2 regions of the Pseudomonas cavernae genome follow, and region 1 is predicted to be linked to the other one. Evidence: predicted binding sites of a transcription regulator. Region 1 holds the regulator's gene; the other holds the start of a gene.

Evidence for each region. Region 1 encodes sigma-54, which starts transcription at its own class of promoters, with help from an activator protein. Its sites were predicted from a motif close to ANTGGCATNNANNTTGCTNT; they were not measured.
Region 2: a site for sigma-54 is predicted at 11,883-11,902, ahead of D3880_RS10750 (CmpA/NrtA family ABC transporter substrate-binding protein). Genes of this name have one in related genera too.

What each region holds. Positions count from the first base shown of each region.
Region 1 covers NZ_CP032419.1:4,063,150-4,079,155, reverse strand. The annotation lists gene yjgA (ribosome biogenesis factor YjgA) at 1-263, opposite strand, end outside; gene pmbA (metalloprotease PmbA) at 356-1,702, shown strand; gene D3880_RS18565 (HPr family phosphocarrier protein) at 1,765-2,037, opposite strand; gene rapZ (RNase adapter RapZ) at 2,052-2,909, opposite strand; gene ptsN (PTS IIA-like nitrogen regulatory protein PtsN) at 2,922-3,386, opposite strand; gene hpf (ribosome hibernation-promoting factor, HPF/YfiA family) at 3,402-3,710, opposite strand; gene D3880_RS18545 (RNA polymerase factor sigma-54) at 3,793-5,301, opposite strand; gene lptB (LPS export ABC transporter ATP-binding protein) at 5,443-6,168, opposite strand; gene lptA (lipopolysaccharide transport periplasmic protein LptA) at 6,168-6,728, opposite strand; gene lptC (LPS export ABC transporter periplasmic protein LptC) at 6,715-7,278, opposite strand; gene D3880_RS18525 (KdsC family phosphatase) at 7,287-7,811, opposite strand; gene D3880_RS18520 (KpsF/GutQ family sugar-phosphate isomerase) at 7,811-8,785, opposite strand; gene D3880_RS18515 (ATP-binding cassette domain-containing protein) at 9,027-9,836, shown strand; gene mlaE (lipid asymmetry maintenance ABC transporter permease subunit MlaE) at 9,836-10,633, shown strand; gene mlaD (outer membrane lipid asymmetry maintenance protein MlaD) at 10,633-11,100, shown strand; gene D3880_RS18500 (MlaC/ttg2D family ABC transporter substrate-binding protein) at 11,112-11,765, shown strand; gene D3880_RS18495 (STAS domain-containing protein) at 11,758-12,066, shown strand; gene D3880_RS18490 (BolA family protein) at 12,198-12,437, shown strand; gene murA (UDP-N-acetylglucosamine 1-carboxyvinyltransferase) at 12,460-13,725, shown strand; gene hisG (ATP phosphoribosyltransferase) at 13,798-14,433, shown strand; gene hisD (histidinol dehydrogenase) at 14,558-15,868, shown strand; gene hisC (histidinol-phosphate transaminase) at 15,957-16,006, shown strand, end outside.
Region 2 covers NZ_CP032419.1:2,327,978-2,343,983, forward strand. The annotation lists gene D3880_RS10700 (MlaD family protein) at 1-508, opposite strand, end outside; gene D3880_RS10705 (ABC transporter ATP-binding protein) at 508-1,290, opposite strand; gene D3880_RS10710 (ABC transporter permease) at 1,287-2,432, opposite strand; gene D3880_RS10715 (bifunctional protein-serine/threonine kinase/phosphatase) at 2,578-4,245, opposite strand; gene D3880_RS10720 (nitrate/nitrite transporter) at 4,350-5,561, opposite strand; gene D3880_RS10725 (thioesterase family protein) at 5,983-6,426, opposite strand; gene D3880_RS10730 (polysaccharide lyase family 7 protein) at 6,527-7,216, opposite strand; gene D3880_RS10735 (hypothetical protein) at 7,488-8,153, opposite strand; gene alaC (alanine transaminase) at 8,593-9,837, opposite strand; gene D3880_RS10745 (ANTAR domain-containing response regulator) at 9,954-10,532, opposite strand; gene D3880_RS10750 (CmpA/NrtA family ABC transporter substrate-binding protein) at 10,553-11,770, opposite strand; gene D3880_RS10755 (YgdI/YgdR family lipoprotein) at 11,967-12,176, opposite strand; gene acnB (bifunctional aconitate hydratase 2/2-methylisocitrate dehydratase) at 12,301-14,901, opposite strand; gene D3880_RS10765 (DUF1289 domain-containing protein) at 15,300-15,776, shown strand; gene D3880_RS10770 (universal stress protein) at 15,837-16,006, opposite strand, start outside.

The DNA.
Region 1 (16,006 bases):
ATCAGGGCGAGAATCGCCTCGATATCCTGTTCGCGCATCAGCTTGCCGATGAACTGGATATGCCGTTTGCGCGCGACATTGGCGGTGTGCTTCGGCGCTTCGGCCAGGGCGCGACGCAGGGCGTCGGTCAGTGGCAGTTTGGCGAGCAGGTCGGGCTTGAGCGTGATCAGGCGCTCGCCGAGGTCCTGCAGAGCATGCAGTTCGCGCTTGACCTGGGATTTGCTTTTCTCGCCAGAAAAGTCGTCGTCGAGATAGTCAGACATGGGGGTAGTCCAGTGGAAAACGCCGCCATGATAACCAGTCCAGGGCCGGCGGTCTTGGCTGAATGAAAGTACCGAATCGAGTGGAGTGCAGTATGAGTGCAATTGAAGGTGTCGGCCCACAGGCGCTGCCGCAGCTGCAGGAGCAGGTCGAGCAGATCATCGCCGAAGCCAAGCGTCAGGGTGCCAGCGCTTGCGAGGTGGCAGTCTCGGTGGATCAGGGGCTGTCCACTTCGGTGCGCGAAGGTGAAGTGGAAACGGTCGAGTTCAACCGCGACCAGGGCTTCGGCATCACCCTCTATGTCGGCCAGCGCAAGGGCTCGGCGAGCACTTCGGCGACCGGCGCCGAGGCGATTCGGGATACCGTGGCCGCCGCCCTGGCCATCGCCAAGCACACCTCGGAAGACGAGTGCGCCGGCCTGGCCGCGCCTGAGCTGATGGCGCGCGAGTTGCCCGAGCTGGATCTCTACCATCCCTGGGCCATCAGCCCCGAGCAGGCCATCGAACTGGCCCTGAACTGCGAGGCCGAGGCCTTCGCCACCGATGCGCGGATCAGCAAGGCCGACGGTACTTCGCTGAGTACCCATCAGGGTTGCCGGGTGTACGGCAACAGCCACGGCTTCATCGGCGGTTACGCCAGCACCCGGCACAGCTTGAGCTGCGTGATGATCGCCGGCAGCGAGGCGCAGATGCAGCGCGACTACTGGTACGACGTCAACCGCATCGGCACTCAGCTGGCCGATGCCAGCAGCATCGGCCGCCGCGCCGCCGAACGCACGGTGCGGCGCCTCGGTGCACGACCGGTGCCGACCTGCGAGGTGCCGGTGCTGTTCAGTGCCGAGCTGGCCGGCGGGCTGTTCGGCCATTTTCTCGCGGCGATCTCCGGCGGCAACCTCTATCGCCAGTCGTCCTTCCTCGAAGGCAGCCTGGGCCAGCAGCTGTTCCCTAGCTGGCTGTCCCTCGACGAGCGCCCGCACATCCCGCGCGCACTGGGCAGTGCCAGCTTCGATGGCGATGGCCTGGCGACCTATGACAAGCACTTCGTCGAGCAGGGCGTGCTGCGTTCCTACATCCTCGGCACCTATTCCGGGCGCAAGCTCGGCCTGCCCAGCACGGCCAACGCCGGTGGCGTGCACAACCTGTTCGTCAGCCATGGCGACGAGGACCAGGCCGCGCTGCTCAAGCGCATGGGCCGCGGCTTGCTGGTCACCGAACTGATGGGTCAGGGGCTGAATCTGGTGACCGGCGACTACTCGCGCGGCGCCGGCGGCTATTGGGTGGAGAACGGCGAAATCCAGTTCCCGGTGCAGGAGGTGACCATCGCCGGCAACCTACGCGAGATGTTCCAGCAGATCGTGGCGGTGGGCGGCGATCTCGAGCTGCGCGGCAATATCCGCAGCGGCTCGGTGCTGATCGAGCGGATGACGGTGGCCGGCAGCTAAGCCGGCGCCATGAAAAAGGGGCTGCACAGCTAGGCTGGCAGCCCCTTTTTCATTGGCTGCGCTTACTCGCCTTCGTCAAACCTGTTGTTGATCAGCTCGATCAACGCATTCAGCGCCTCGTTTTCCTGCTCGCCCTCGGTGTGCAGGTGAATGCCGGTGCCCTTGCCGGCGGCCAACATCATCACCGACATGATGCTTTTGCCATCGACGCAGCTTTCCGGGCTGCGGCCGATGCGCACCCGACACGGGAAGCGGCCCGCGACGCCGACGAACTTGGCGGCGGCGCGGGCGTGCAGGCCGAGCTTGTTGATGATGGTGATTTCGCAGGCAGGCATCGCGGTAAGAATCCTTAGCTGAGGTCGCGGTGGCGAACCTGGACATTCTTCAGAGGCTGTTTGAGGGCTTGGCCGAGGCGCTCGGCCAGGTACACCGAGCGATGATGGCCGCCGGTGCAACCAATGGCGATCGTCACATAGGCACGATTGCTGGCGGCGAAGCGCGGCAACCATTTGTTCAGGTAGGCGAGGATGTCTTGGTACATCTCTTCGACGTCCGGCTGCGCCGTCAGGTAGTCGACCACCGGTTGCTCCAATCCTGAATGGTCGCGCAGTTCGGGCTTCCAGTAGGGATTGGGCAGGCAGCGCACGTCGAACACCAGGTCGGCGTCCACCGGCATGCCGCGCTTGAAACCGAAGGATTCGACCAGGAAGGCCGTACCCGGTTCGGGTTTGTTCAGCAGGCGCAGCTTGAGGGTGTCGCGTAGCTGATAGAGGTTGAGATGGGTGGTGTCGATCTTCAGATCGGCGAGGTCGGCGATCGGCCCCAGCAGGTTGGCCTCATCCGCGATCGCCTCGGCCAGCGGCCGATTCTCGTTGGTCAGCGGGTGGCGCCGGCGGGTCTCGGAGAAGCGCTTGAGCAGGGTGGCGTCGTCGGCGTCGAGGTACAACACGTCGCAGTTGATATGGCGGGCGCGCACCTCGGCGAGCAGTTCGGGGAAGCGCTTGAGCTGGCTGGGCAGGTTGCGCGCATCGATCGACACGGCCACCAGCGGTTCGAGCAGCTCGGTGTGCAGCAGGGCGCGTTCGGCGAGTTCCGGCAGCAAGGTGGCCGGCAGGTTGTCGATGCAGTAGAAGCCGTTGTCCTCAAGGACATCGAGGGCGGTGCTCTTGCCTGAGCCGGAGCGGCCGCTGACGATGATCAAGCGCATGAGGAGACTTCCTTAGGAACCGTTCTGAACGTCCACAACGACCTGATACAGGCTGTCGCTGCTCTGGGCATGGCGCAGGCGCTCACGTACGTCGCTGCGGTCCAGCATGCTGGCGATCTGCCGCAGCAATTCCAGGTGTTCGTCGGTGGCCGCTTCCGGTACCAGCAGGACGAACAGCAGGTCCACCGGTGCGCCGTCGATGGCATCGAAGTCGACCGGGGCTTCCAGGCGCAGCAGCGCGCTGATTGGCGCGGCACAGCCCGGCAGGCGGCAGTGGGGGATGGCGATGCCGTTGCCGAAACCGGTCGAGCCGAGTTTTTCGCGGGCCACCAGGCTTTCGAAAATATCTTGGCCATCGAGGTCGGGCAATTCGCGGGCGACCAAGTTGGCGATTTGTTCCAGTACACGTTTTTTACTGCCGCCCGGCACGTTCACCAGGGAACGGCCGGGGGTCAGGATGTGCTCGAGTCGAATCATGGGTAGGGAATGGTGTCAGCGCGCCGGGGCGCCTTGCAGGCGACCCTGCTGCTTTTCCTTGTGCTTGATGAGTTGGCGGTCGAGCTTGTCGGTGAGTAGATCGATTGCTGCGTACATGTCTTCGTGTTCGGCATTGGCGACGACTTCGCCGCCGGCGATGTGCAGGGTCGCTTCGATTTTCTGTCTGAGCTTCTCGACCGTCATGGTGACCTGCACGTTGGTGATTTTGTCGAAGTGGCGCTCCAGTCGTCCGAGTTTTTCGCCGACATAGTCGCGTAGGGTGTCGGTCACATCCAGTTGATGTCCACTGATGTTGACTTGCATACCGCGTTCTCCTTATTGCCGTGTGTAAAAACAGGCTAACGGGCCTGTCACCGGAACACTTTGGCCTGGATCAATGTTGCCGTCACATCAGTCGCTTGCGTTCGCTGGAAGGCGCTATTCCGAGGGATTCACGGTATTTGGCGACGGTGCGACGGGCTACTTGAATGCCCTGTGCTTCCAGTAAACCAGCGATCTTGCTGTCGCTCAACGGCTTTTTCGCATTTTCCGCAGCGACCAGTTTTTTGATGATCGCGCGGATTGCGGTGGAGGAGCATTCGCCGCCTTCGGCGGTGCTGACGTGGCTGGAGAAGAAGTATTTCAACTCGTAAATGCCACGCGGCGTGTGCATGAATTTCTGCGTGGTGACCCGGGAAATGGTCGATTCGTGCATGCCCACGGCTTCGGCGATGTCGTGCAGCACCAGCGGCTTCATCGCCTCGTCGCCATAGTCGAGGAAGCCACGCTGATGTTCGACGATCTGGGTGGCGACCTTCATCAGCGTCTCGTTGCGACTTTGCAGGCTCTTGATGAACCAGCGTGCTTCCTGCAGCTGATTGCGCATGAAGGTGTTGTCGGCGCTGGCATCGGCGCGGCGCACGAAACTGGCGTATTGCGGGTTGACCCGCAGGCGCGGCATGGCTTCCTGGTTCAGCTCCACCAGCCAGCGGTCGTTATGTTTGCGCACAATGACGTCGGGCACCACGTATTCCGCCTCGCTCGACTCGATCTGCGAGCCGGGGCGCGGGTTGAGGCTCTGGATCAGCTCGATGACCTGACGCAGCTCGTCTTCCTTGAGGCGCATGCGGCGCATCAACTGGCTGTAGTCGCGGCCGCCGAGCAGGTCGAGGTAGTCGCCGGCCAGGCGCTGGGCCTCGCTCAGCCAGGGGGTCTTGGCCGACAGCTGGCGTAGTTGCAGGAGCAGGCATTCGCGCAGGTCGCGCGCGCCGATGCCGGCCGGCTCGAATTGCTGGATGCGATGCAGCACCGCTTCCACTTCGTCCAGTTCGATGTCCAGCTCCGGGTCGAAGGCTTCGAGCACTTCCTGCAGGCTTTCCTCCAGATAGCCCTGGTCGTTGATGCAGTCGATCAGGGTGACGGCGATCAGGCGGTCCTTGTCGGACATCGGCGCCAGGTTGAGCTGCCACAATAAGTGGGTTTGCAGGCTTTCGCCGGACGAGGTGCGGGTGGTGAAGTCCCACTCGTCATCATCGTTGCTGGGCAGGCTGCTGGCGCTGGTCTGGTAGATGTCTTCCCAGGCGGTGTCGACGGGCAGTTCGCTGGGGATGCGTTCGTTCCATTCGCCTTCCTCCAAGTTGTCGACCGATGAGTTGACTTCCTGGTAGCTGCTTTCCGCGAAGGACTCGCTCTGCTCGGCGGGAGCACTCGGAGTGTCGGCGCCATCGGCCAGTGGATCGGCATTGTCGAAGTCGTCGCCATCTTCCTGGCGTTCGAGCATCGGGTTCGATTCCAGGGCTTCCTGAATCTCTTGTTGCAGATCCAGGGTCGACAGCTGGAGGAGGCGGATGGCTTGTTGCAGCTGCGGTGTCATCGTCAGCTGCTGGCCCATCTTAAGGACTAGCGATGGTTTCATGGCAGAGGGCTTAGTACCTTATTCGCCGGCGCCGAGGCGCCATCCACTACGGGGCGCCGGGGTGCCGTCAGGAAGCAAATTATATGCCTGATCCTTAGGCGTTTTCCTAGTCTACTGCCGCCTTGTCGCGCACCGGCCGTACTACAGGCGGAATTCGTGACCCAGGTAGACTTCTTTCACCAATTGGTTGGCCAGGATCGTCTCGGCATCGCCCTCGGCGATCAATTGGCCATCGTTGACGATGTAGGCCGTCTCACAGATATCCAGGGTTTCCCGTACGTTGTGATCGGTGATCAGGACGCCAATGCCTTTGGCCTTGAGGTGGTGGATGATCTGCTTGATGTCGCCAACCGAAATGGGGTCGACGCCGGCAAAGGGTTCGTCGAGGAGGATGAACTTCGGGGCGGTGGCCAGGGCGCGGGCAATTTCTACGCGCCGGCGCTCGCCGCCAGACAGGCTCATGCCGAGGTTGTCGCGGATATGGCTGATGTGGAATTCCTGCAGCAGGTTTTCCAACTCCTTGCGTCGTCCGGCGCGGTCGAGGTCCTGGCGGGTTTCTAGGATCGCCATGATGTTGTCGGCGACTGACAGCTTGCGAAAAATCGAGGCTTCCTGCGGCAGGTAGCCAATCCCGGCGCGTGCGCGGCCATGCATGGGCAGGTGGGTGACGTCCTGTTGATCGATGCGCACACGGCCCTGATCGGCGCCGACCAGGCCGACGATCATGTAGAAGCAGGTGGTCTTGCCGGCGCCGTTGGGGCCGAGCAGGCCGACGATCTGCCCACTTTCGATCGACAGGCTGACGTCGCGGACAACCTGGCGGCCTTTGTAGCTTTTTGCCAGGTGCTGGGCTTTCAGGGTGGCCATTACTGCGGCGCCTGCTGGTCGGCGGGTTTTTTCTTCGGTTGGATGACCATGTCGATGCGCGGGCGCGGGGTGGTCACGTTGGTGCCCGTGGCGCGGCCGGCGTTGACGATCTGGCGCTGGGTGTCATAGACGATCTTCTCGCCCTCGAAGGTGTTGCCTTCCTGAATCACCTTGGCCTGGTCGATCAGGACGATGCGGTCCTTGCTGGCGAAGTACTGGATGGTCAGGCCATAGGCCTTGACGATTTCCTTGTCGACCTCCGGTTTCTGCTCGTAGTAGGCCGGTTTGCCCACCGAGGTGAACACGTCGATGTCGCCTTCGGCGGTCTGGGTGATGGTCACCGTGTCGCCGGTGATCTTCATGCTGCCCTGAGTGATGATCACGCCGCCACGGTACACCGCGACGCCTTGCTTGTCGTCCAACTCGGCGCTGTCGGCCTGCACGCGGATCGGCTGTTCGCGGTCGGTCGGTAGTGCCCAGGCGCTGGTGCTCGCAATGGTGGCACCCAGGCTGAAGAGCAGGGGCAGGGTGCGGAGGGAGAACTGGTTAACGAACCTCATGCTGGCCTCTTACGTTGGACAGCAGGAGCACCCGGCTGTCTTTCAAATACGCTTTCATTCCATTAGCCGTGGTCACCCCGTTGGCGGCCTCGATTCTAACGGCTTGCTGGGTCTGCGCATATTCCTTGTCGGGGAACACGGTCATGCGGCTGGTGGTAATGATGGTCGGGCGACCCTTAGCGTCGGTGCGTTCGACGCGTACGGCATCGATCAGTTCGACCTCCTGACCGTTGGGTGACACTTCGGCGCGCTCGCTGCGCACGTGCCAGGGCAATGGCGTGCCACGGTAGAGTTGCAGGTCCGGCTGGGACACTAGGCTGACATCGCTAGCCTTGAGGTGCTCGATCTTGGTCCCGGTCATCTCGTAATGCAGTTTGCCGTCGGCCTGATACTGCACGGTGCGGGCGTTGACCGCATAGAAGTCGATGGCGGTGTCGGCGCCGGTGTTGGCCACCTTGTCGTTTTCCGGGGCGATGTTCCAGTAGCCAAGCGCCACCAGCAGTGCGGCGGCGAGGCCAAAGAACAGGGTGAGAAGCAGTTTGCGCAGCATGCTCGGCTCTACAGGTAGGCGGCTTGGGCAGCATCCAGGCTGCCTTGGGCGCACATGATCAGTTCGCAAAACTCACGGGCCGCGCCTTCGCCGCCGCGTGCCTGGGTGACGCCGTGGGCGTGTTCGCGGACGAAGCGGTCGGCGCTGGCTACCGCCATACCTAGGCCGACGCGGCGAATCACCGGCAGGTCCGGCAAGTCGTCGCCCAGGTAGGCCACTTGCTCATACTTTAGGCCGAGTTCACCGAGCAGTTCGTCGAGTACCACCAGTTTGTCTTCGCGGCCTTGGTAGAGGTGTTGAATCCCCAGGTTCTGTGCGCGGCGTTCGACCACCGGGGTTTTGCGTCCGCTGATGATGGCGGTGCGCACCCCGGAGTTGATCAGCATCTTGATGCCATGGCCGTCGAGGGTGTTGAAGGTCTTGAATTCGCTGCCGTCGGTGAGGAAGTACAGACGGCCGTCGGTCAGTACGCCGTCGACATCGAAGATCGCCAACTTGATCGCGCGGGCGCGTTGCAGCAGTTCGTCGCTCATCACATCACTCCGGCGCGCAGCAGGTCATGCATATTCAGGGCGCCAATCGGTCGATCCTGCGCGTCGACCACCACCAGTGCACTGATCTTGTGGTCTTCCATGATTTTCAGCGCCTCGGCGGCGAGCATTTCCGCGCGTGCGGTCTTGCCGTGCGGGGTCATGACACTGTCGATGGTTGCCTGGCGGATGTCGATGCCGCGGTCGAGGGCGCGGCGCAGGTCGCCATCGGTGAAGATTCCAGCGAGATGACCGTCGCTCTCGACTATGGCGGTCATGCCCAGGCCTTTCTCGGTCATCTCCAGGAGGGCGACCTTCAGTGCCGTGCCGCGTTGCACCTGCGGCAAGTCGCTGCCGGCATGCATGACGTTTTCCACCTTCAGCAGCAGGCGTCGGCCCAGCGCGCCGCCCGGGTGCGAGAAGGCGAAGTCCTCGGCGGTAAAGCCGCGCGCCTCCAGCAGGGCGATGGCCAGAGCGTCGCCGAGCACCAGGGCGGCGGTGGTCGACGACGTCGGCGCTAGGTTCAGCGGGCAGGCTTCCTGCGGGACGCGGGCGTCGAGGTTGGCCTCGGCGGCCTTGGCCAGCGGCGAGTCGGGGTTGCCGGTCATGCTGATCAGAGTGATGCCGAGGCGCTTGATCAGTGGCAGCAGGGTGACGATTTCCGCCGTCGAGCCGGAGTTGGACAGGGCCAGCACCAAATCGTCACGGGTGATCATGCCCATGTCGCCATGGCTAGCTTCGGCCGGGTGGACGAAGAAGGCGGTGGTGCCGGTGCTGGCCAGGGTGGCGGCGATCTTGTTGCCGATGTGCCCGGACTTGCCCATGCCGACCACGACCACGCGGCCCTTGCAGGCGAGAATCAACTCGCAGGCGCGCACGAAATTGGCGTCGATACGTGGCAGCAGGCCCTCTACCGCCTCGAGTTCCAGGCGGATGGTGCGCTGTGCGGACTGGATCAGGTCACTGGGGTGCGTCATGGGAATCGTTGCGCTGGCCGGGTGAAAGGGTGGCGATTATAGCGGCAAAGGGCAAATCACTCACCTGAGCTTTGCATCTGCGGTTGGCAGCGCGCTCACAATGCCGGCGCGAGCGGTTTCGCGCTTGGGTGCCAGCAGGCGCAATGCTATAGTGCGCGGCCTATTCGGCCCGTCCAGTCAGCGCGATTTTCTTTCGGGGCGCTGGCATCTGAACGGGAAGGCTGCATCGCAAGGAGTCTAGATGAGCGCCGATAATGCCTATGCGGTCGAGCTGAAGGGCGTCTCCTTCAAGCGTGGCTCCCGCAGTATTTTCGACAATGTGGATATCCGTTTTCCGCGCGGCAAGGTCACCGGGATCATGGGGCCTTCCGGTTGCGGCAAGACCACCCTTCTTCGCTTGATCGGCGCGCAGTTGCGCCCCGCCAGCGGCGAGATCCGGGTCAATGGCCAGAATCTTCCCGATCTTTCGCGCCGTGAACTGTTCGATATGCGCAAGCAGATGGGTGTGCTGTTCCAGAGCGGCGCGTTGTTCACCGATCTCGATGTGTTCGAGAACGTCGCCTTTCCGTTGCGCGTGCACACCCAGTTGCCGGAAGAGATGATCCGCGACATCGTCCTGATGAAGCTCGAGGCGGTCGGCCTGCGCGGTGCGATCGAGCTGATGCCGGATGAGCTGTCGGGCGGCATGAAGCGCCGCGTGGCGCTGGCGCGGGCGATTGCCCTGGACCCGCAGATTCTCATGTATGACGAACCCTTCGTTGGCCAGGACCCGATCGCCATGGGCGTGCTGGTGCGGCTGATCCGTCTGCTCACCGATGCGCTGGGGATCACCAGTATCGTCGTGTCCCACGATCTGGCGGAAACCGCGAGCATCGCCGATTACCTCTATGTGGTGGGTGATGGCCAGGTCCTGGGGCAGGGCACGCCAGCCGAGCTGATGAATTCCGACAACCCGCGTATCCATCAGTTTATGAAAGGCACGGAGGATGGGCCGGTGCCTTTCCATTATCCGGCGCCGGATTACCGCGACGATCTTCTGGGGGCGCGCTGATGCGCAAGAAATCCATTATCGAGCGCATTCGTCTGCTCGGGCGGGCAGGCATCGACGTGGTCGCTGCGCTGGGCAAGTCGACCATCTTTCTCGTGCGCGCCATGTTCGGGCACAACGGTCAGGGCCATTGGCTGCAGTTGCTGATCAAGCAGCTGTACGCGGTCGGCGTGCTGTCGCTGGTGATCATCGTGGTGTCCGGCGTCTTCATCGGCATGGTGCTGGCGCTGCAGGGTTTCAGCATCCTCAGTGATTACGGCTCCGAGCAGGCGGTCGGGCAGATGGTGGCCCTGACCTTGCTGCGTGAGCTCGGCCCGGTGGTGACCGCGCTGTTGTTCGCCGGGCGTGCCGGTTCGGCGCTGACGGCGGAAATCGGCAATATGAAATCCACCGAGCAGCTCTCGAGTCTGGCGATGATCGGTGTCGACCCGCTCAAGTACATCATCGCTCCGCGTCTGTTGGCCGGCTTCATCTCCCTGCCGCTGCTGACCCTGATCTTCTGCGTGGTCGGTATCTGGGGTGGGGCGATGGTGGCCATCGACTGGCTCGGCGTCTACGAGGGCTCGTTCTGGGCGAACATGCAAAACAGCGTGTCCTTCTATGACGACGTGCTCAATGGCGTGATCAAGAGCATTGTTTTCGCCTGGGTGGTGACCTGGATCGCCGTATTCCAGGGTTATGACTGCGAGCCGACCTCGGAAGGGATCAGCCGTGCAACGACAAAAACTGTGGTCTATGCCTCGCTGGCCGTGCTAGGCCTGGACTTCATCCTGACCGCTTTGATGTTTGGAGATTTCTGATGCAAATCCGCACCCTGGAAATTGGTGTCGGCCTGTTCCTCCTGGCTGGCTTGTTGGCCTTGCTGCTGCTGGCGCTGCGGGTCAGCGGCCTGTCGGTGGGCGCCGGGCAGGACACTTATAAGTTGTACGCCAATTTCGACAACATCGCCGGCCTGACTGTCAGGGCCAAGGTCACCATGGCCGGGGTCACCATTGGCAAGGTCACGGCCATCGATCTGGATCGCGACAGCTATACCGGGCGGGTGACCATGGAGCTGGAAAAGCGCGTGGACAATCTGCCCGCCGACTCCACGGCTTCGATTCTCACCGCCGGTCTGCTGGGCGAGAAATATGTTGGCCTCAGCGTCGGCGGAGACGACGCCGTGCTCAAGGATGGCGGAACCATTCATGACACTCAGTCGTCGTTAGTGTTGGAGGACTTGATCGGGAAATTCCTGATCAACTCGGTGAACAAAGAAGCCAAGTGAGGACTTTGCCCATGATTAATGTTCTGCGTCGCGGCCTGCTGGTGCTGCTGGCCGTATTCCCGCTGTTCGTCCTTGCCGCGCCTGCGGCGCAGCAGGTGGTGCAGCGGACCACCAGTGAAATGCTCCAGAACCTGAAGGCCAACAAGGAGCAGTATCGCAGCAATCCGAGCGCCTTTTACGACGCGCTGAACCGCATCATCGGCCCGGTGGTGGACACGGACGGTATTTCCCGCAGCATCATGACCGTCAAGTATTCGCGCGGCGCTAGCCCCGAGCAGATGACGCGCTTCCAGGAGAACTTCAAGCGCAGCCTGATGCAGTTCTACGGCAATGCCCTGCTGGAGTACGACAATCAGGACATCCGCGTGCTGCCGAGCAGCGCCAAGCAGTCGGACCCAGACCGTACCAGCGTCAATATGGAGGTGCGCGGCAGCAACGGCACGATCTATCCGGTGACCTACACCATGGTGAAGATCAACGACCAGTGGATGCTGCGTAACGTCACCATCAACGGCATCAACATCGGCAAGCTGTTCCGCGATCAGTTCGCCGATGCCATGCAAAGAAATGGCAACGACCTGAACAAGACCATCGATGGTTGGGCGCAGGTGGTGGCCAACGCGAAAAACACCGAGGCTGGCCAGCAGGCTGCCGGCCATGAGTGAAGCCAGCATTCGCCAGGAGGCGGGTGGCGTGCTGCGGCTCGAGGGCGTGCTCGATTATCGCTCCGGCCCTGAACTGCGCAGCGAAGGCGGGCGCCTGATTCGCTCCGCCGAGGCATCCGAGCTGGTACTGGACTGCGCGGCGGTCGAGCACTCGAGCAGCGTCGGTCTGTCCTTGTTGCTGGCTTTCCTGCGCGATGCCCAGGTGGCCGGCAAGCGTCTGGTGGTGCGGGCTCTGCCCAAAGACATGGGCAGGATCGCCCAGGTTTCCGGCTTGACCGAACTGCTGCCGCTGCAGGATTGAAGCGAGACACCCAGCCCTCCGTCAGTGCCCGCATAGCATGGGGTTCGCAGGCGGGGGGCTTTTTTGTATCATGGCCGACCCGCGAGCCTAGGCTCTGCTGTAGTTAACAAGTGCGCTGATTGAGGTTGAACATGCAAGCCGTAGAAGTAAAAAACCTTCTCGAGGCAAAGCTGGCGGACACCCAGGTGGAAGTGGAAGGCGAGGGCTGTAACTTCCAGCTGAACCTGATCGGCGACGAACTGGCGGGTCTGAGCCCGGTCAAGCGTCAACAGCAGGTCTATGCCCACCTGAACCCCTGGATCGCCGATGGCAGCATCCACGCGGTGACCATGAAATTCTTCAGCCGCGCTGCCTGGGCCGAGCGTTCCTGAGCCTACGGGCGACGAGATTCCTATGGATAAATTGATTATTACCGGTGGCGAGCGCCTGAATGGCGAAATCCGCATCTCCGGGGCGAAAAACTCCGCGTTGCCGATCCTGGCCGCCACCCTGCTGGCCGATGAGCCGGTGACGGTGTGCAACCTGCCGCACCTGCACGACATCACCACCATGATCGAGCTGTTCGGGCGCATGGGCGTCGAACCGGTGGTCGACGAGAAGCTCAGCGTCGAAGTCGACGCCAGCACCATCAAGACTCTGGTGGCGCCCTACGAGCTGGTGAAGACCATGCGTGCCTCGATCCTGGTGCTCGGCCCGATGGTCGCCCACTTCGGCGAGGCCGAGGTGGCGCTGCCCGGTGGCTGCGCCATCGGTTCGCGGCCGGTCGACCTGCACATCCGCGGCCTGGAAGCCATGGGCGCGCAGATCGAGGTCGAGGGTGGCTACATCAAGGCCAAGGCGCCGGAGGGCGGCCTGCGCGGTGCGCACTTCTTCTTCGATACCGTCAGCGTGACCGGTACCGAGAACATCATGATGGCCGCTACCCTGGCCAAGGGCCGTTCGGTGCTGGAAAACGCCGCCCGCGAGCCGGAAGTGGTCGACCTGGCCAACTGCCTGATCGCCATGGGGGCGCAGATCCAGGGCGCCGGCACCGATACCATCATCATCGATGGCGTCGAGCGCCTGCATGGTGCGCGCTACAGCGTGATGCCCGACCGTATCGAGACCGGCACTTACCTGGTGGCCGCTGCGGCTACGGGCGGCCGCGTCAAGCTCAAGGACACCGATCCGACCATCCTCGAGGCGGTGCTGTCCAAGCTGCAGGAGGCCGGCGCCGAAATCACCAGTGGTTCCGACTGGATCGAGCTGGACATGCATGGCAAGCGGCCGAAGGCGGTCAACCTGCGCACCGCGCCCTATCCGGCGTTTCCCACCGACATGCAGGCGCAGTTCATTGCCCTCAACACCATCGCCGAAGGTACCGGCACGGTGATCGAGACGGTGTTCGAGAACCGCTTCATGCACGTCTACGAAATGACCCGCATGGGTGCGCAGATCATGGTCGAAGGCAACACCGCGATCGTCAGCGGGGCGCCGAGCCTTAAGGGTGCGCCAGTCATGGCCACCGACCTGCGCGCCTCCGCCAGCCTGGTGATCGCCGCGCTGGTGGCCGATGGCGATACCCTGATCGATCGCATCTACCACATCGACCGTGGTTACGAGTGCATCGAAGAAAAACTGCAGTTGTTGGGCGCCAAGATCCGCCGCGTGCCGGCGTAACCGGCGGCGCGCCAGACCCCGGCCGACCATGGGTTGGCCGGGGCGGGCACGCCGCTAAGGACATCTCGTTTCATGCTGACCATCGCGCTATCCAAAGGCCGTATCCTCGATGACACCCTGCCGCTGCTGGCCGAGGCCGGCATCGTGCCGACCGAGAATCCGGACAAGAGCCGCAAGCTGATCATCCCCACCACCCAGGAGGATGTGCGCCTGCTGATCGTGCGCGCCACCGACGTGCCGACCTATGTCGAGCACGGTGCCGCCGACCTCGGCGTGGCCGGCAAGGACGTGCTGCTGGAATACGGTGGTCAGGGCCTGTACGAGCCGCTGGATCTGCGCATCGCCAATTGCAAGCTGATGACCGCCGGGCGAGTCGGCGCGCCGGAGCCCAGGGGCCGCCTGCGCGTGGCCACCAAGTTCGTCAACGTCGCCAAGCGCTACTACGCCGAGCAGGGCCGTCAGGTCGATGTGATCAAGCTGTATGGCTCGATGGAACTGGCGCCGCTGGTCGGCCTGGCCGACAAGATCATCGACGTGGTCGACACCGGCAACACCCTGCGCGCCAACGGTCTGGAGCCGCAGGAGTTGATCGCCCCGATCAGTTCGCGGCTGATCGTCAACAAGGCGTCGATGAAGATGCAGCACGCGCGCATCCAGGCGCTGATCGATACCCTGCGCCAAGCGGTCGAGTCGCGACACCCTAGCTGACACCCCGCGCGACATCGCGTCGCGCCCGCCTATCCGTGTCATAGCCAATTTTCTCGGGTGCCCGCACGGTGGGCTTGCTAGTCTAGCGGCGCCCGAGATCCTGCCATCACCACGAGGCTTCGCTATGACCGCTCCCATCGCCATCCGCCGACTCAACGCCGCCGATTCGGACTTCGCCCGTCATCTGGATCATCTGCTGAGCTGGGAAAGCGTGTCGGACGATGCGGTCAACCAGCGCGTGCTGGAGATCATCGCCGCCGTGCGTGAGCGTGGCGATGCGGCGCTGGTCGAATACACCCGGCGCTTCGACGGTCTCGAGGTGGCCGGCATGGCCGACCTGATCCTGCCGCGCGAGCGCCTGGAACTGGCCCTGACCCGTATCACCCCGGCCCAGCGTGCTGCCCTGGAAACCGCCGCCGAGCGGGTGCGCCGCTACCACGAGAAGCAGAAGCAGGATTCCTGGAGCTACACCGAGGCCGACGGCACCGTGCTCGGCCAGCAGGTCACCCCGCTGGATCGCGCCGGCCTGTATGTGCCGGGCGGCAAGGCCTCTTACCCGTCCTCGGTGCTGATGAACGCGATTCCGGCCAAGGTCGCCGGAGTGCCGGAAGTGGTGATGGTGGTGCCGACCCCGCGCGGGGATATCAACGAGATCGTCCTCGCCGCCGCCGCCATCGCCGGCGTCGATCGGGTGTTCACCATCGGCGGCGCCCAGGCCGTGGCGGCGCTGGCCTATGGCACCGAGAGCGTGCCGCCGGTGGACAAGATAGTCGGTCCCGGCAACATCTATGTGGCCACCGCCAAGCGTCACGTGTTCGGCAAGGTTGGCATCGACATGATCGCCGGGCCGTCGGAGATTCTGGTGGTGTGCGACGGTCAGACCGATCCGGACTGGATCGCCATGGACCTGTTCTCCCAGGCCGAGCACGACGAGGATGCCCAGGCGATCCTGGTCAGCCCGGATGCGGCGTTCCTCGACCAGGTCGCGGCGAGCATCGCCAAGCTGCTGCCGACCCTGGAGCGCGAGGCGATTGCCCGTACTTCCATGGAGGGGCGCGGCGCGCTGATCCAGGTCGCCGATATGGCTCAGGCCATCGAGGTGGCTAACCGTATCGCCCCGGAGCACTTGGAGCTGTCGGTCGCCGATCCCGCGAAGTGGCTGCCGCAGATCCGCCACGCCGGCGCGATATTTATGGGCAGGTATACCGCCGAGGCGCTGGGCGACTACTGTGCCGGGCCCAATCACGTGCTGCCGACTTCCGGTACTGCGCGCTACTCCTCGCCGCTGGGGGTGTACGACTTCCAGAAGCGCTCGTCGATCATTCACTGTTCGGCGGACGGTGCCTCGGAACTGGGCAAGATCGCCTCGGTGCTGGCCCGCGGCGAATCGCTGACCGCCCACGCGCGCAGCGCCGAGTACCGCATCAAAAATTGAAACAGCGGCCGCCGTAGGATGGGTTGCGCGCAGCGCTACCCATCGATGCGCGGCCCCATGATGTCAACGCATTCGAGGAGAGAAGGGCATGAGCAAATTCTGGAGCCCCTTCGTCAAGGACCTGGTTCCCTATGTACC
Region 2 (16,006 bases), 1.7 Mb from region 1:
TGTTCTCGCCGGAGAACATCAGGTTGGCGTTGGCGATCAGGCGGCTGATGTTGCTCACCAGGTCCTCGCCGTTGGTCAGCAGGCGCGATAGCGGCGACGGGGTGGCGACGATCACCGCCGGCTGCTCGTTGTTGGTCGCCAGTGGCGGGCTCATTGGCGAGCCGCCGTGGAGCTGGATGATCGAACTGCCGGTGACCCCGGTCAGAGTCAGGCGGGCGCGGGTGTTCTCCTTGATCGGCGTGTCGCCGCCGACGCGGATGCGCGCCAGCACCTTGCGCGGGTCCTTGGGGTCGAGCTTGAGCTGGACCACGTCGCCGACCTTGATGCCGCTGTACTGCACCGCGCTGCCGATGGACAGGCCGGTCACCGCCTCGTTGAACACCACGTCGTAGAGGCTGAATTCCTTGTCCACGCTGGACTTGCCCAGCCACAGGGCGAACAGCAGGGCGCCGCCCACCGCCAGGACGGTGAACAGGCCGATCAGGATGTGATGCGCACGGGTTTCCATCAGTGCTTCTCCGAGCTGGCGGCTTGCTGCGCCGCGCGGCCACGCGGGCCGTGAAAATACTCGCGGATCCAGTCGTCATCGGTGGCTTCGACCACCTCCAGTTTGTCGGCGACCAGCACGCGCTTCTGCGACAGCACCGCGACCCGGTCGCAGATGCTGTACAGCGTGTCGAGGTCGTGGGTGACCAGGAACACGCTGAGGCCCAGCGCATCGCGCAGGGTCAGGATCAGTTGGTCGAAGGCCGCCGCGCCGATCGGGTCGAGGCCCGCGGTCGGCTCGTCGAGGAAGAGGATTTCCGGGTCCAGGGCCAGCGCGCGGGCCAGCGCGGCGCGCTTGATCATGCCGCCGGACAGCGAATCCGGGTACTTGTCGCCGGCATCGGCCGGCAACCCGGCCAGCGCCACCTTGACCCGCGCCAGACGCTCGGCCGTCGGGCGGTCCAGCCCGGCGTGCTCGATCAGCGGCAGGGCAATGTTCTCGATCACCGTCAGCGAGGAGAACAGGGCGCCGCGCTGGAACAGCACGCCGAAGCGTCGTTCCACCTGCGAACGCTGCTCGGCGCCCAGGGCCAGCAGGTCTTCGCCGAACACCCGCACGCTGCCGGCCGCCGGCCGCAGCAGGCCGACGATGCTGCGCAGCAGCACCGACTTGCCGGTGCCCGAGCCGCCGACCACGCCGAGGATCTCGCGGCGACGGATATCCAGGTCGAGATTGTCGTGCACCACCTGCGGGCCGAAGCGGTTGACCAGCCCGCGCACCTCTACCAGCACTTCGTCCGTCACCAGCCCATCTCCATGAAGAACAGCGCCGCCACGGCATCCAGCAGGATCACCACGAAAATTGACTGCACCACCGCCGAGGTGGTGTGGTCGCCCACCGACTTGGCGCTGCCGCCGGATTTGAAGCCTTCCAGGCAGCCGATGATGGCGATGATGAAGGCGAAGAACGGCGCCTTGACCAGGCCGATATAGAGGTTTTTTACCGGGATTTCCGACTGCAGGATCGACAGGAACCTCGCCGGCGACACATCCAGCTGCAGGGTGCTGACCATGCCGCCGCCGACTATGCCGCAGAGCATGGCGATGAAGGTGAGGATCGGCAGACTGATCAGCATCGCTAGCATGCGCGGCAGCACCAGCAGCTCCATGGGGTCGAGGCCGAGGGTGCGGATCGCGTCGATCTCCTCGTTGGCCTTCATCGAGCCGATCTGCGCGGTGAAGGCGCTGGCCGTGCGCCCGGCCATGAGGATGGCGGTGAGCAGCACGCCGAATTCGCGCAGGAAGGAGAACGCCACCAGGTGCACGGTGTAGATGGTGGCGCCGAAGTTGGCCAGCACCGTGGCGCCGAGGAAGGCCACCACCGCGCCGACCATGAAGGTCAGCAGGGCGATGATCGGGATGGCGTCCAGCCCGGTCTGCTCGATATGCGCCGCCAGCGAGGTGATGCGCCAGCGCCGCGGCCGCCACAGGCTGCGCAGCAGGCTCTCCAGGGTCAGGCCGATGAAGCCGAGCAGGGCAAGCACCTGCTGCCAGAAATCGGCGACCGCGCAACCGATATGTTCCAGCACCTCGCTGAGGGCCGAGTGGCCGGACTCTCCGGGTTTGTGCGGGCAGCTGGTCAGCGCCTGGCCAACGGTGCGCAGCAGCGCCACGCGCTCGACTGGCAGGTCGGGGCTGTTCTGCGCCAGCTCGAGCAGGCGGCCCTCGCCGAGCCAGCGGCCGAGCAAGGCCGCACCGGCGGTATCCAGCTGACCCAACTCGGTGAGATCGATCTGCCCAGCGCTTTCGGCCACGGCGCTGGGGACGCTCTGCAACTGTGTCTGCAAATGGGCGTAGTGCGCCAATGTCCAGTCGCCGCGCACGCGCAGACGCGGAGGGCTGGACGCGGTTTCCAGTTCTATATTGCCTGCCTGCGGCATGCTCATCCTGGCTTCTGCATAGGTGTTGAACGCTATGTATAGCTGCTGAATCAAGCCGGGATGAGGCGTGGTGCAATCTTTTCGCGCATTCCAGCGCTCTGCACTAAGCGCCTAGACGCGCTGATGGTGCGTGGAGCGCCTAGGTTGGCTTTCAGGCGGAGAGCAGCAGCACCAGCAGCAGGTTGAGCAGCAGCGAAACCAGCGCCACGCCGCGCCAGACCTTCAGCGGTTCGCGCTCCAGCAGTGGGCGCGGGCGCACGCTGAGGGCCTGGCGTTCGCCCTGTTCGAGGATCAGCAGCCATTCCTCGGCGGTTTCGTAGCGCTGCGCCGGGTCGGCGGCGACGGCCCGCTTGAGGCAGTCGTCGAGCCAGGTCGGCAGGTCGGGGCGGTAGCGGCTGGCCGGGGTCGGTTGGCCGAAGCGCGGGTGCTGGAAGGCTTCGATCTCGCCGTGCGGGTAGTGCCCGGTGAGCAGGTGGTAGAGCGTCACGCCGGCGGCGTAGAGGTCCTGCTGCGGGCTGGGTGGGGTGCCGGTGAAGGCTTCCGGAGCGATGTAGCTGGGAGTGCCGGGCAGGCTGTGGGCCTCGTCGCGGGACAGTCCAGGGCAGTAGGCGAGGCCGAAGTCCAGCACGCGCAGCTCGCCGTCGTCGCCCCACAGCAGGTTGTCCGGCTTGATGTCGCGGTGCAGGATGTTGCGCCGGTGCAGCATGCCCAGGGCCTTGAGCAGGCGCGCGGCGATGTCCAGCCATTCCGGCAGGCCCACCGGGCCGTTCAGGCGCAGGTGCTCGGCCAGGGTCTGACCGGAGTATTCGCGCTGGACGTAGTAGAGGTGCTGACGCTGCGGCAGCGGGTGGACTTCCGGGAAGTGCCGGCCGGCGACCCGGCGCAGGAACCACTCCTCGAGCAGCAGCGCCGGGCCGGCCTGCGGTTCGTCGGCGCGGCTGGCCGGCAGGGTTTTCAGCAGCCAGCGTCGCGTTTGGCCATCGCGCACGCGGTAGACCAGCGACTGGCGGCTTTCACTGAGCAGGCGTTCGATCTGCCAGCCTTCGAACTCCTGACCTTCGCGCAGTTTCGGCGGCAGCGGCCAGTGGTCGAGTTGGGCCAGGGTGTCGCTCAGCGCACTTTCCGGCAGGTCGCCAACCTCCACCAGCAGAGCGCTGGCGTTGTCCTGGCTGCCGGCCAGGTGGGCGGCGCTAACCAGCGCCTGGCAGATGGCGTTGGGCTCGTCGGCATCCTGCAGGATCTGCTGGATGCGGTTATCGCCGAGAACGGCCCAGACGCCGTCGCTGACCAGCAGGAAGCACTCGCCGGCGCGCAGTTCGCCGTCGAGATAATCCACCACCAGATGCTGATCCAGACCCAGCGCGCGCTTGAGCACATGCTGCATGCCTGGCTGGTCCCACACGTGGTCCTCGCTGAGGCGCTGCAGCTCGCCGGCATGCCAGCGGTAGGCGCGACAGTCGCCGACATGCGCGAGGGTGAAGCGCCGCCCGCGCAGCACCAAGGCGGTAAGGGTGGTGAGCAGTGGTTGACCACCGCCATTGGCGCGCAGCCAGCGGTTGTGGGCCAGCAACAGGCGTTCCAGGGATTGCGCCACCGCCCAGGTTTCCGGGGTGGCGTAGTAGTCCAGCGCCAGCGCCTGCAGGGTTGCCCGCGCGGCCAGGCCGCCATCGGCACACTGGCTGACGCCGTCGGCGAGGGCGAACAGGTAGCCCTTGCTCGCCGCCAGCGTCGGCGCCGGGGTGACCACGCGCAGGGCGTCCTGGTTTTCCTCCCGCGGGCCGGTGGCGCTGGCTTCGCCGAAGCGTAATTGCAAGGTCATGGATGTATCCGAACTCTATGGCTTTCGTAGGATGGGTTGAGCTTGCGATACCCATCATGGAGACCGCATGGGTATCGCTGCGCTCAACCCATCCTACAAATAAGTCAGACGCGCGCGGCCGTGACCGCAGCCGAGCCCCAAGTGGTGCGCCAGCGTTGCTTGACGCCGTGCAGGCCGAACCAGGCGACCACGCCGAGGCTGGCGAACAGCCACAGGCCGAGCTGGTAGTCGCCGGTGTGCTGCTTGATTGCGCCGAGCCCGGCGGTCAGGCAGAAACCGCCGATGCCCCCGGCCATGCCGATCAGGCCGGTCATCACGCCGATCTCCTTGCGAAAGCGCTGCGGTACCAGTTGGAACACCGCGCCGTTGCCGGCACCGAGGCTGAGCATGGCCATCACGAACAAGGCCAGGGCCACGGTCGAGCTGGAGATGTGGAAGCCCACCGCGGCGATGCAGATGGCCGCCACGGTGTAGACCACCAGCAGGCTGCGAATGCCGCCAATGCGGTCGGCAAAGGCGCCGCCCAGCGGGCGCATCAGGCTGCCGGCGAACACGCAGGCGGCGGTGTAGTAGCCGGCGGTCACCGGCGCCAGGCCGTATTGGTCGTGGAAGTAGCCGGGCAGGGTGCTGGCCAGGCCGAGGAAGCCGCCGAAGGTGACGCTGTAGAAGAACATGAACCACCAGCTGTCGCGGTCGCCGAGGGCCTTGAGGTAATCGGCCAGGGCCTTGGGCGCCGGGCGTTCGGGGGCATTCTTGGCGACGGTGGCGAAGATGATCAGGGTCAGCACCAGCGGAATCAGCGCCAGGCCGAACACGCTGTTCCAGCCGAACAGTGTCGCCAGCCCCGGAGCGAACAGCGCTGCCAGCACGGTGCCGGAATTGCCGGCGCCGGCGATGCCCATGGCCTTGCCCTGGTGCTGCGGCGGATACCACTGCGAAGCCAGCGGCAGGGCGACGGCGAAGGAAGCACCGGCAAAGCCGAGGAACAGGCCAAGCAGCAGCGCCTGCTCATAGCTGTGGACGCCGAGCTGCCAGGTGCCTAACAGCGCGCCAATGACGATCACCTGGCCAACAATGCCGGCACTCTTCGGTGAGGTCCGATCGGCCAGCAGGCCCATCAGAAAACGCAGCACGGCACCGGCGAGAATCGGCGTGGCGACCATCATCGCCCGCTGCTGGGTGGTCAGGCCGAGGTCAGCGGCGATCTGCACGCCGAGCGGGCCGAGCACATACCAGACCATGAAGCTCAGGTCGAAATACAGAAATGCGGCGAACAGGGTTGGCGTATGCCCGGCCTTCCAGAAACTTGTATTCATCTAACACCTCATCCTGATGTAGGGCCCGGCGGTTGCGATTCACCGTGATCGTGGGCACGGCAGTCGCAACCGGCCGGGAAGGCGTCGTGCTTGTGGCACGCCGCCTGTGGCCGAAGCCACAGCGGGTTGAAAGAGTTACAAGCGGAGCGCCGGATCGCGGTCGCTCCACCGGCCCCGATCTCTGGGGCCAAAACGAAAAAACGTCGCAACACCTGACGCCGTGAGGGCGAAGGGCGGGCGACGTCTTTGTCGTGTGTGGAGGCAACCGCCATTGGTTACCTGTATCAGCTGTTTAGCAAAAGCTGAGCCAAGTCTGTGAAGCGCCAATTTTCAGAGGGGGCGACGCTAGGCGGGGCGGCTTAACGATGCAAAAGGGCGCGTTATGCGCACCCTCGTGCGTCGTGTTGGGGCGTCGTTACGGTCAGTCGACCCAGTTGACCATGGGGAAGGTGGCACGAAAGCCCTCGGGCATCGGCACCACCTTGGACTGCTGATAATCGAAGAACACGAAGCCAGACTTGGCCATGGCCACCAACGCGCCGTCGGCCGGGCGGCTGATGCGAAAGATGATGTCGCCGCCGTACTTGTTGAAGTCCATCACGCCGACCTCGAACAGCAGTTGGTCGCGGGCGTGGGCTTCGGCTTTGTAGGTGGTGGCCAGGTCGGTGACGATGATGCCGGTGTCGCCGGACGTGACTTCCTTGATGCCGAAATCGAACAGGAAGCGTGCACGAGCCTCGGAGATCATCGAGATCATCGAGTCGTTACCCAGGTGGTTGGCACCATTGATGTCGGTGACCCGCACGGTGAGGTGGGTGCTGTAGCAGAACAGTTCTTCGGGGAATTCGAGTTTCAGGCGAGCCATGGTCGATCTCGGGCGTTCGGTAGGACAAGGGGGGCGATTCTACCTGCGCCGCCCCTCCCGTGACTCGCTCGATCGAACTAGATGCCGCGCGGGCGGGGGCTCACTTGTGCGCCGCATTCAGCCAGTAGAAGGTCACCCGGCCGCCTTCGGTGTCCGGCCCATAGTTGTCCTGTACATAGGCACCGGCCTTGAAGTAGAGCAGTTGCTTGCCCCAGTAGGCACTGATCGGCTGGTAGTGCGAGCCCTGGTCGCCGTCGCTGCTGGTCACTCTGATGCCGAGATTGCCGCTGGGCGTCAGGCGCAGGTCGTAGCCGAAGCGCTCGCCGAGCCGGATGTTCTCGGCGATCAGGATGTTCTGCACCGTCGTGTCGCCGGGCCGCTTGCGCAGCAGCGCCTCGATGCGGCCGACGCCGTTGTAGTAGTGGTACTGCAACTTGAGCAGCGGATCGTTCTCGCTGCCGGGCTGGTCCTTGCTGTGGATCTGGCCGATGACGATTTTGTTCTTGCTCGGCACCTGGGTGACGGTCAGCACCGCGCTCAGGTAGTTGTCGGCCTGGGCGTAGGGCCAGTTGTTGAGCGTGCCGTCGGCTTGGGTTTCGCGCAATTCGCTGCGCGGGTAGCGGGCGTCCTCGCTATGGCTGCCGGTGACTGGCACCCAGAAAGTCACGCTGCCGTCCGAGTTGCGGCGGAAATACTGGCTCTCGTAACCGTTGTTGAGGCGGGCGGTGTCGATTTGGGTCGCGGAGGTGAGGGTGGGGATGCTGAGGGCCCAGGTGCTGAGATCGATCACTGGCAGTCCTTATGAATGATGGAGACGGAAATAGCTCCTATTCGTGGCCTGGCGGCGTGACAAGTTCAAAAGCGCTGACGAGCGGAGTGGTAGCGATGGAATGGTGAGAACTGTATTTTCGTCAAATAGCGGTTGATAACGCTAAATATGATTGCAGGATTGAGTTTTGCTTGGGGGGATGTCGCGGAGGGGGCAGGCTGGATATGAAATATAGGGCAGTGAGCTATTAAATATTTGAACGTCCCTGTTCAATTTATATTGGTGTTTTGTATTACCGATGATTGACTGCCAGGATCCCGGCGTAAGCCATACGGGGTGCAGGTTTGGTTTTGCTTCTGGAAGTTTTCCAATCAATCAGCAGAAGCATCATGGCGAAGCCCGCGGCAATCAGCAGCGGATAGGCAATCAAGAGTTCTTGCAGGCTGTATTTCCACGCCAGCGGTCGGCCAACGCCCAGCATGGCGGCGTACAACCAGGACACGCCGGAAACGGTGCCGGCGAAAACGGCCAGGGTACGCGCGTTGGCTTCCAGCTTGAGAATGCAGCCGGCCTTGGTCATGGCGGGCATGACGACGTGGTGCAGGAGGAAACCATTGATGGTCAGCAGCGCCACGATAAGGATCTTGGCTTGCAGTTTGGGGTTGAGGAAGTATTCCTCGCCCTTGATCGATGCATCCAGGCCAATAATCATCAGGCCGGTGATCCACAGGGCGGCAAGTGCGATCAATACGGTGTTTTTGAGTTGGACAAGGTGGTGAGGATCCTGCTGGGAAGTGTCACCGGTGATTAATCTTTTTATCATCGCGGAGTCGCTGACGATAACCATTCCGATGGCTACACAGCAGGCGATAAGATGTGCGTATACGATTGCCAAGCGCAATAGCTCCATGGTTCCTTCCTGCTTGAGCAGGGAAGTAAAGAACAAATAAATTTCCATGGGGTTATACCTCTTGTTGTAACGGTTGATTATTGAGTCGACGCTTATGCGTCGTTGTCGGGGTGCTACTCCAGCGCCTCAGTAATTTTCATTTTTCCGCCCAATTTGCGGAGTCTTGTAATTATGTGTGGTTGGGCTTGTCCTTTTCCCAGGCAAAAGATGCCTACGCACATGACTCGTGCTAGAAGCAATATTTCTCCTTGGGTGTACCGGATGCCCAAAAGCACGAGGCCGACGCTCTGTGTTCAGACATGGTGTGAGAACAAGGATACGCGATTTTGTTCCGACTTTGGTCGTAATGGCGGAGTGAAAGCCGACGAGCGGCAAATTCCGTGCCAGCCGCGGCAAGCCGCCGAAATAGCGGTATGCCGCGAGGCAGATGGGTTGCGAGTGAAAATTCTGATCAGGCAGTCAAGACCTTGCGTCAATAATATGACTGTCAGTTTTCGGTGTTTTTGCTCTCAGTTCGCATTGCGATCGGAGCATCCAGCAAGCCATTGGCACGGAACATATTCTTAATTCCGCGCACGGCCTGGCGAATGCGTTCCTGGTTTTCGATCAGGGCGAAGCGCACATGGTCATCGCCATAGTCGCCGAAACCGATCCCTGGCGAGACGCAGACTTTGGCCTCGGCCAGCAGCTTCTTGGCGAACTCCAGCGAGCCGAGTTGGACATAAGGCTCGGGGATCTTGGCCCAGACGTACATCGAGGCCTTCGGGTTTTCGACCATCCAGCCCAGCTCATGCAGACCCTTGACCAGCACGTTGCGGCGCTGGCGGTACTGCTCGGCGATATCCCGTACGCATTGCTGGTCGCCTTCCAGTGCGGCAATAGCGGCCACCTGCAGTGGGGTGAAGGTGCCGTAGTCGTGGTAGCTCTTGATCCGTGCCAGGGCGCTGACCAGTTCCGGATTGCCAACCATGAAGCCGATCCGCCAGCCGGCCATGTTGTAGCTCTTCGACAGGGTGAAGAACTCCACGGCGATGTCCTTGGCGCCCGGCACCTGCATGATCGACGGGGCTTTCCAGCCGTCGTAGACGATATCGGCGTAAGCCAAATCGTGGATCACCAGCACGTCGTACTGCTTGGCCAGAGCCACCACGCGCTCGAAGAAATCCAGCTCGACGCACTGGGCGGTGGGGTTGGAGGGAAAGCCGAGGATCATCATCTTCGGCTTTGGGATGCTCTCGCGGATCGCTCGTTCCAGCTCATTGAAGAAGTCCACGCCGGGCACCAGCGGTACCGAGCGCACCTGGGCGCCGGCGATTACCGCGCCATAGATGTGGATCGGGTAACTGGGGTTGGGCACCAGCACGGTGTCACCGTGATCGAGAGTGGCCAGCATCAGGTGCGCCAGGCCTTCCTTGGAGCCGATGGTGACGATCGCTTCGCTTTCCGGGTCGATCTCCACCTCGTAGCGCTCGGCGTACCAGCGCGAAATGGCGCGACGCAGGCGTGGGATGCCGCGGGAGGTGGAGTAGCCGTGGGTGTCTTCGCGTTGAGCGACCTGCACCAGCTTCTCGACGATGTGAGGCGGGGTGGCACCGTCGGGGTTGCCCATGCTGAGGTCGATGATGTCCTCGCCGCGGCGGCGGGCGGCCATCTTCAGTTCGGCGGTGATGTTGAAAACGTAGGGGGGGAGACGATCGATGCGCGCAAAGCGACGCGAAGCTTGTTCAGCCATGCTTTCCTCGGAAACGTAAGCGCCCGGAACCGTCCGAGCGACGTCGGCCACTGCGGTGGCCTGCGGCGAAGATAAGCGGGCGCGAGGGCGACTGTCGAGGAGTTTGTCGGCCCGCGTCAGGGGCCGAGCAATTCGCTCATGGCGATAATCTGTTCGGCGACCTGGATCAGCTTCTGCTGACGGCTCATGGCCTGGCGGCGCATCAGGGTGTAGGCCTCTTCCTCGTTGCAGTTTTTCATCTTCATCAGGATGCCTTTGGCCTGCTCGATGCGCTTGCGTTCGGCCAGCTGCGCTTCGCGTGCCTGCAGTTGTGCGCGCAGCGCCTGATCGCTCTCGAAGCGCAGCATGGCAACATCGAGGATCGGCTTCAGGCGCTGCGCCTGGATGCCTTCGACGATGTAGGCGCTGACCCCGGCCTGGATGGCCTGGCGCATCACGCTGGGGTCCTGCTCGTCGGTGAATAGCACGATGGGCCGTGGCTGGTCGCGGCTGACCAGCACCACCTGTTCCATCACGTCGCGGCCGGGAGATTCGCTGTCGATCAGCACGACGTCGGGACGTATCGCCTCGACTCGTGCCGGCAAATCGATGGTCAGCCCCGATTCGTCGATCACCTCGAAGCCGGCCTCAATCAGCGCGGCTTTCAGGCGGCCAACCTTCTTTTGGGTGTCGTTGATCAGGAGAATTCGCAGCATGGGTGGGTTCCTCCTCGACATCACAGCGCGGCTGTCCGGGTGTGGTCACTCAGGGCGTGCAGGGCGAAGCTGCGCGCATAGCCGGCCGGGTCGCTGCCATCCCAGATTTTACCGTCGATCAGCGTTGAGCGGCGCATCGGCTCGGCCGGCACGTCGATGCCGAGGGCACTGGCAGCTTGCTGGTATAGCTCGATCTGCTGAACCTGCCGGACCACGGCGAGGTAATCGGGATCGCTGCGCAGCAGGCCCCAGCGGCGGAACTGGGTCATGAACCACATGGCATCGGACAGGTAGGGCATGTTCACCGCGCCCTCGGCGAAGAAGCGCAAGGGGTGCTGGTCCTCCCAACTGTTGCCCAGGCCATCCTGGTAATGACCGAGAAAGCGTGGCTCGATGGCCGACAGCGGGGCGCCGATGTAGTCGTCACCGCTGATTAGCTGGGCGGTGCTGCGCTTGTTGTCCAGGCTGGCTTCGATGAAGCGGCTCGCTTCCAGCAGTGCCATGGTCAGCGCGCGGGCGGTATTCGGGTGGCTGTCGACGAATTCGCGGGTGACGCCGAGCACCTTCTCCGGATGGTCGGCCCAGATCATCTGGCTGGTGGCGAGGGTGAAGCCCTGGCCTTCCTCGACCGCCAGCGCCCCCCAGGGGCCACCGGCACAGAAACCGTCGATGCGCCCGGCCTTGAGGTGAGCAACCATTTGCGCAGGCGGCACGACCACGCTGTGCACGTCTTCAAGCGGGTGAATGCCCTGGCTGGCCAGCCAATAGTTGAGCCACATGGCGTGGGTGCCGGTGGGGAATGTCTGGGCGAAGGTCAGTTTTGCACTGTTTTGGAGCGCTCGCGTGAGCAGTGCTTCGGCGCTGGTCACGCCCGAGCGCTTGAGCGGTTCGGAGAGGTTGATCGCCTGGCCGTTCTGGCACAGTCCCATCAGAATGGCCATCTCGGTGGCATTGCCGCCAATGCCCAGGTGGATGCCATAGACCTGGCCATACAGCATCTGCGCGGCATCCAGCTCGCCACTCAGCAGTTTGTCGCGCAGGGTGGCCCAGGAGCCCTGGCGATGCAGATTGAGCGTTAGTCCGTAGGGCTGGGCAAAGCCCTGGGTCGCCGCCACGATCAGCGAGGCCGAGTCGGTCAGCGGCATGAAGCCGAGATCGAGGACGCTTTTTTCCGGTGCATCGCTGCCGGCTACCCAGGCCAGGTGGTCCGCGCGGGTGTCGGTTTTATTTGCTGTCATGCTTCGTTCCATCGCAGGGCAAAAAGGCGCCGCCCGGTCGCTGCGATCAGCCACCGGAAACGACGCCATTGTCTATGAGGCTGCTCCGCCGTTGGAGCAGTTTGCCGATTGCGAAGCAAGCGATATGCCAGCGTCTGTGGCGTGGGGATAAAGAAAGCCCCGCCGAGGCGGGGCAAAGATTGAGGAAGGAGCTACCTCAACGTTCGATGATCTGTTTCACCTGGGCCTGGGGGATCTGTTGCTCGCGTCCCTCACTGTCTTCGAAGCGGAGCATGCCGGTGTCTTCGTCGAGTTCGGGTTTATTGTCGGTGGTCAGCAGCTGGCCGTCGGTAGTGGAAATCAGGTATTCGCTGGCACAACCGCCGAGGCTGAGCAGGCAAATTGCAGCGAGAATCCAAGCCTTCATGTGCACCTCCTATGATCCGTCGGTAGGCCTTAATTGGAAGGTAGTCACTGTTGGCCCGTCTGCAAGAGCCGGCTAGAAAGAAAAAGCCCCGCACTAGGCGGGGCTCTTCTTGACGCTTTGCTCGTTAGGCTTGAACGACCGGGATATTGGCGTTCGCAGCGGCTTCACGGAACTCGGCGATCTGGTCGAAGCTCAGGTAGCGGTAAACGTCGGCAGCCATGCTGTCGATGTCCTTCGCGTAGACCATGTACTCCTCGACGGTCGGCAGCTTACCGAGGATGGAGGCAACAGCCGCCAGCTCAGCCGAGGCGAGGAACACGTTGGCGCCATCGCCCAGGCGGTTCGGGAAGTTACGAGTCGAAGTCGACACCACGGTGGAGTTGGCAGCCACGCGCGCCTGGTTACCCATGCACAGCGAGCAGCCCGGCATTTCCATGCGCGCGCCGGCTTTGCCGTAGATGCCGTAGTAGCCTTCCTCGGTCAGCTGGTGGGCGTCCATCTTGGTCGGCGGCGACAGCCACAGACGAGTCGGGATGCCACCTTTGACCTTGTCGAGCAGCTTACCGGCAGCGCGGAAGTGACCGATGTTGGTCATGCAGGAACCGATGAACACTTCGTCGATCTTCTGACCTTGGACGCTGGACAGCAGGCGCGCATCGTCCGGATCGTTCGGAGCGCAGAGCACAGGCTCTTTCACTTCGTTCAGATCGATCTCGATGATCTCGGCGTACTCGGCGTCCTTGTCGGCTTCCAACAGTTGCGGATTGGCCAGCCAGGCTTCCATCGCTTGGGCGCGACGTTCCATGGTGCGCGCATCGCCGTAGCCTTCGCTGATCATCCAGCGCAGCAGGGTGATGTTGGACTGCAGGTACTCGGCGATGGCCTTTTCCGGCAGCTTGATGGTGCAACCAGCGGCGGAACGCTCGGCCGAGGCGTCGGACAGCTCGAACGCTTGTTCGACGGTCAGCTCGTCCAGCCCTTCGATCTCGAGGATGCGGCCGGAGAAGGCGTTCTTCTTGCCTTTCTTCTCGACGGTCAGCAGGCCCTTCTGGATGGCGTAGTAAGGGATGGCATGCACCAGGTCGCGCAGGGTGATCCCCGGCTGCATTTTGCCCTTGAAGCGCACCAGCACGGATTCCGGCATGTCCAGCGGCATCACGCCAGTCGCGGCGGCGAAGGCGACCAGGCCGGAGCCGGCCGGGAAGGAGATGCCGATCGGGAAACGGGTGTGCGAGTCGCCACCGGTGCCGACGGTATCCGGCAGCAGCATGCGGTTCAGCCAGCTGTGGATGATGCCGTCGCCCGGACGCAGGGACACGCCGCCACGGGTGCGGATGAAGTCCGGCAGGGTGTGGTGGGTGTTGACGTCGATCGGCTTCGGATAGGCCGCAGTGTGGCAGAAGGACTGCATCACCAGGTCGGCGGAGAAGCCCAGGCAAGCCAGGTCTTTCAGCTCGTCGCGGGTCATCGGGCCAGTGGTGTCCTGGGAGCCGACGGTGGTCATCTTCGGCTCGCAGTAGGTGCCCGGACGCACGCCGGCTACGCCGCACGCCTTGCCGACCATCTTCTGTGCCAGGGTGAAGCCCTTGCCGCTGTCAGCCGGCTGTTCCGGCTTCTTGAACAGATCGGAGGAGGGCAGGCCCAGTTCGGCACGGGCCTTCTCGGTCAGGCCGCGGCCGACGATCAGCGGGATACGGCCGCCAGCGCGGACTTCGTCGAGCAGCACCGGAGTCTTCAGCTCGAAGGTGGTGATGACCTCTTCGCTGCCGTGCTTGCACACCTTGCCAGCGTACGGATAGACGTCGATCACGTCGCCCATGTTCAGGTTGGCAACGTCGAATTCGATCGGCAGGGCGCCGGCGTCTTCCATGGTGTTGTAGAAGATCGGAGCAATCTTGTTGCCGAAGCAGAAGCCGCCGGCGCGCTTGTTCGGCACGTAGGGTACGTCATCGCCGAAGAACCACAGCACCGAGTTGGTGGCGGATTTGCGCGAAGAACCGGTGCCGACCACGTCACCGACGTAGGCGACCGGGAAGCCCTTGGCTTTGACTTCTTCGATCTGCTTCAGCGGGCCGATGGCGCCTTGCTGCTCGGGGACGATGCCGTCGCGGGCCATTTTCAGCATGGCCAGGGCGTGCAGCGGGATGTCCGGGCGCGACCAGGCATCGGGAGCCGGCGACAGGTCATCGGTGTTGGTTTCGCCCGGGACCTTGAACACGGTCAGGCTGTACTTCTCGGCGATGGCCGGCTTGTTGGTGAACCACTCGCCATCGGCCCAGGACTTCAGCACGGCTTGGGCGTTGGCGTTGCCGTTCTTGGCGCGCTCGGCGACGTCGTGGAAGGCATCGAACATCAGCAGGGTGTGCTTCAGCTGTTTGGCGGCGGCGGCAGACAGCTCGGCGCTGTCCAGCAGCTCGACCAGGGTGGCGATGTTGTAGCCGCCCTGCATGGTGCCCAGCAGCTCCACGGCGCGTTGCTTGTTGATCAGCGGGGAGTTGGCTTCGCCTTTGGCGATCGCGGAGAGGAAGCCGGCCTTGACGTAGGCAGCTTCGTCCACACCCGGCGGAATGCGGTTGGTGATCAGGTCGAGGAGGACGGCTTCTTCACCAGCCGGAGGATTCTTCAGCAGCTCGACCAGGCCTGCAGTTTGTTCGGCGTTCAGCGGCTGGGGGACGATACCCTGAGCGGCACGCTCTTCTACATGTTTGCGATAGGCTTCAAGCACAGTTATTACCCTCATCAGTGGTCCCAAAGGGTGTCCGGGACGCATTCAGGGAACCGCTAAACACATCCGCGCAGCAGCTTTATGAGCTGAGAGCGATGGTTTCAGTGGCCCCATCCAGAAGCTGTTTTCAAAGTTTTACGCTTGCAGGAAGGGAGGGATGAGGGGTGGCGCTGGCTCGGAACTCGAAAGCCAGTGCCAACATCTTCCTGCTGGAAACAACTGTGCTCGTGACGCTTTGAAAACAGCTTCCAACGGACATCGGCGCCTAAAAGGCGGAGGGATTCTACTGGAAAGGCTCGGCAAAGTTAAGCTAAAACCCGCATGGAAACTGGGGTGACCCTGCCTAGACAAAGGGCTAAGATGCCAGCCTGTTCCGCCTGCCTATATCCACCACCGCTATGTCCAACCAGCGTATCAAGACTCCTTGCGTCGGCCTCTGTTCCACGGTGTACGGCGATCTGGTCTGCCGCGGCTGCAAGCGCTTTCATCATGAAGTGGTGAACTGGAACCTCTACAAGGAGGAGGAAAAGCGCGCGGTTTGGCGGCGTTTGGAGATTCTGCTGGTTCAGGTGATGGGGGCGAAGCTGGATGTTTTCGACGCCACACGCCTGCGTAGCCAGCTCGAGCAGCACAAGATCCGCTTCGTGCCGGAGCAATCGCCGTATTGCTGGGCCTACCAGCTGATCGCCCGCGGCGCCCGCCTGATCAGCCAGCTGGAAGCCTATGGTGTGGCCTTGTTGCCCGAGTTCCGTCATTGGGCGCTGCCGGAATTGCGTGACGCCATCGATCGCGAGTTCTTCCTGTTGTCGGAAGCGCACTACGAGCGCTATATCGCGCCGCGTTTTCTGCTCGAGGGCGTGGAAAGCCGCGTTTGAGTCCGGCTTGCAGACAACAAAGCCGCCAATAGGCGGCTTTGTTGTCTGTGGGGGAGGCGCTTAGCGCTGGGCGACCAGTTCCTCTAGGTGGGCGATGATGTCGTCCGGCTTCAACACCAGCACATCGCTTTCCAAGGTATCCAGTACCACTTCGGCGGTATTGCCGATCAGCGCGCCGGACAGGCCGGTGCGGCCCACCGTGCCGATTACCGTGACGGCCGCGCCGAGCT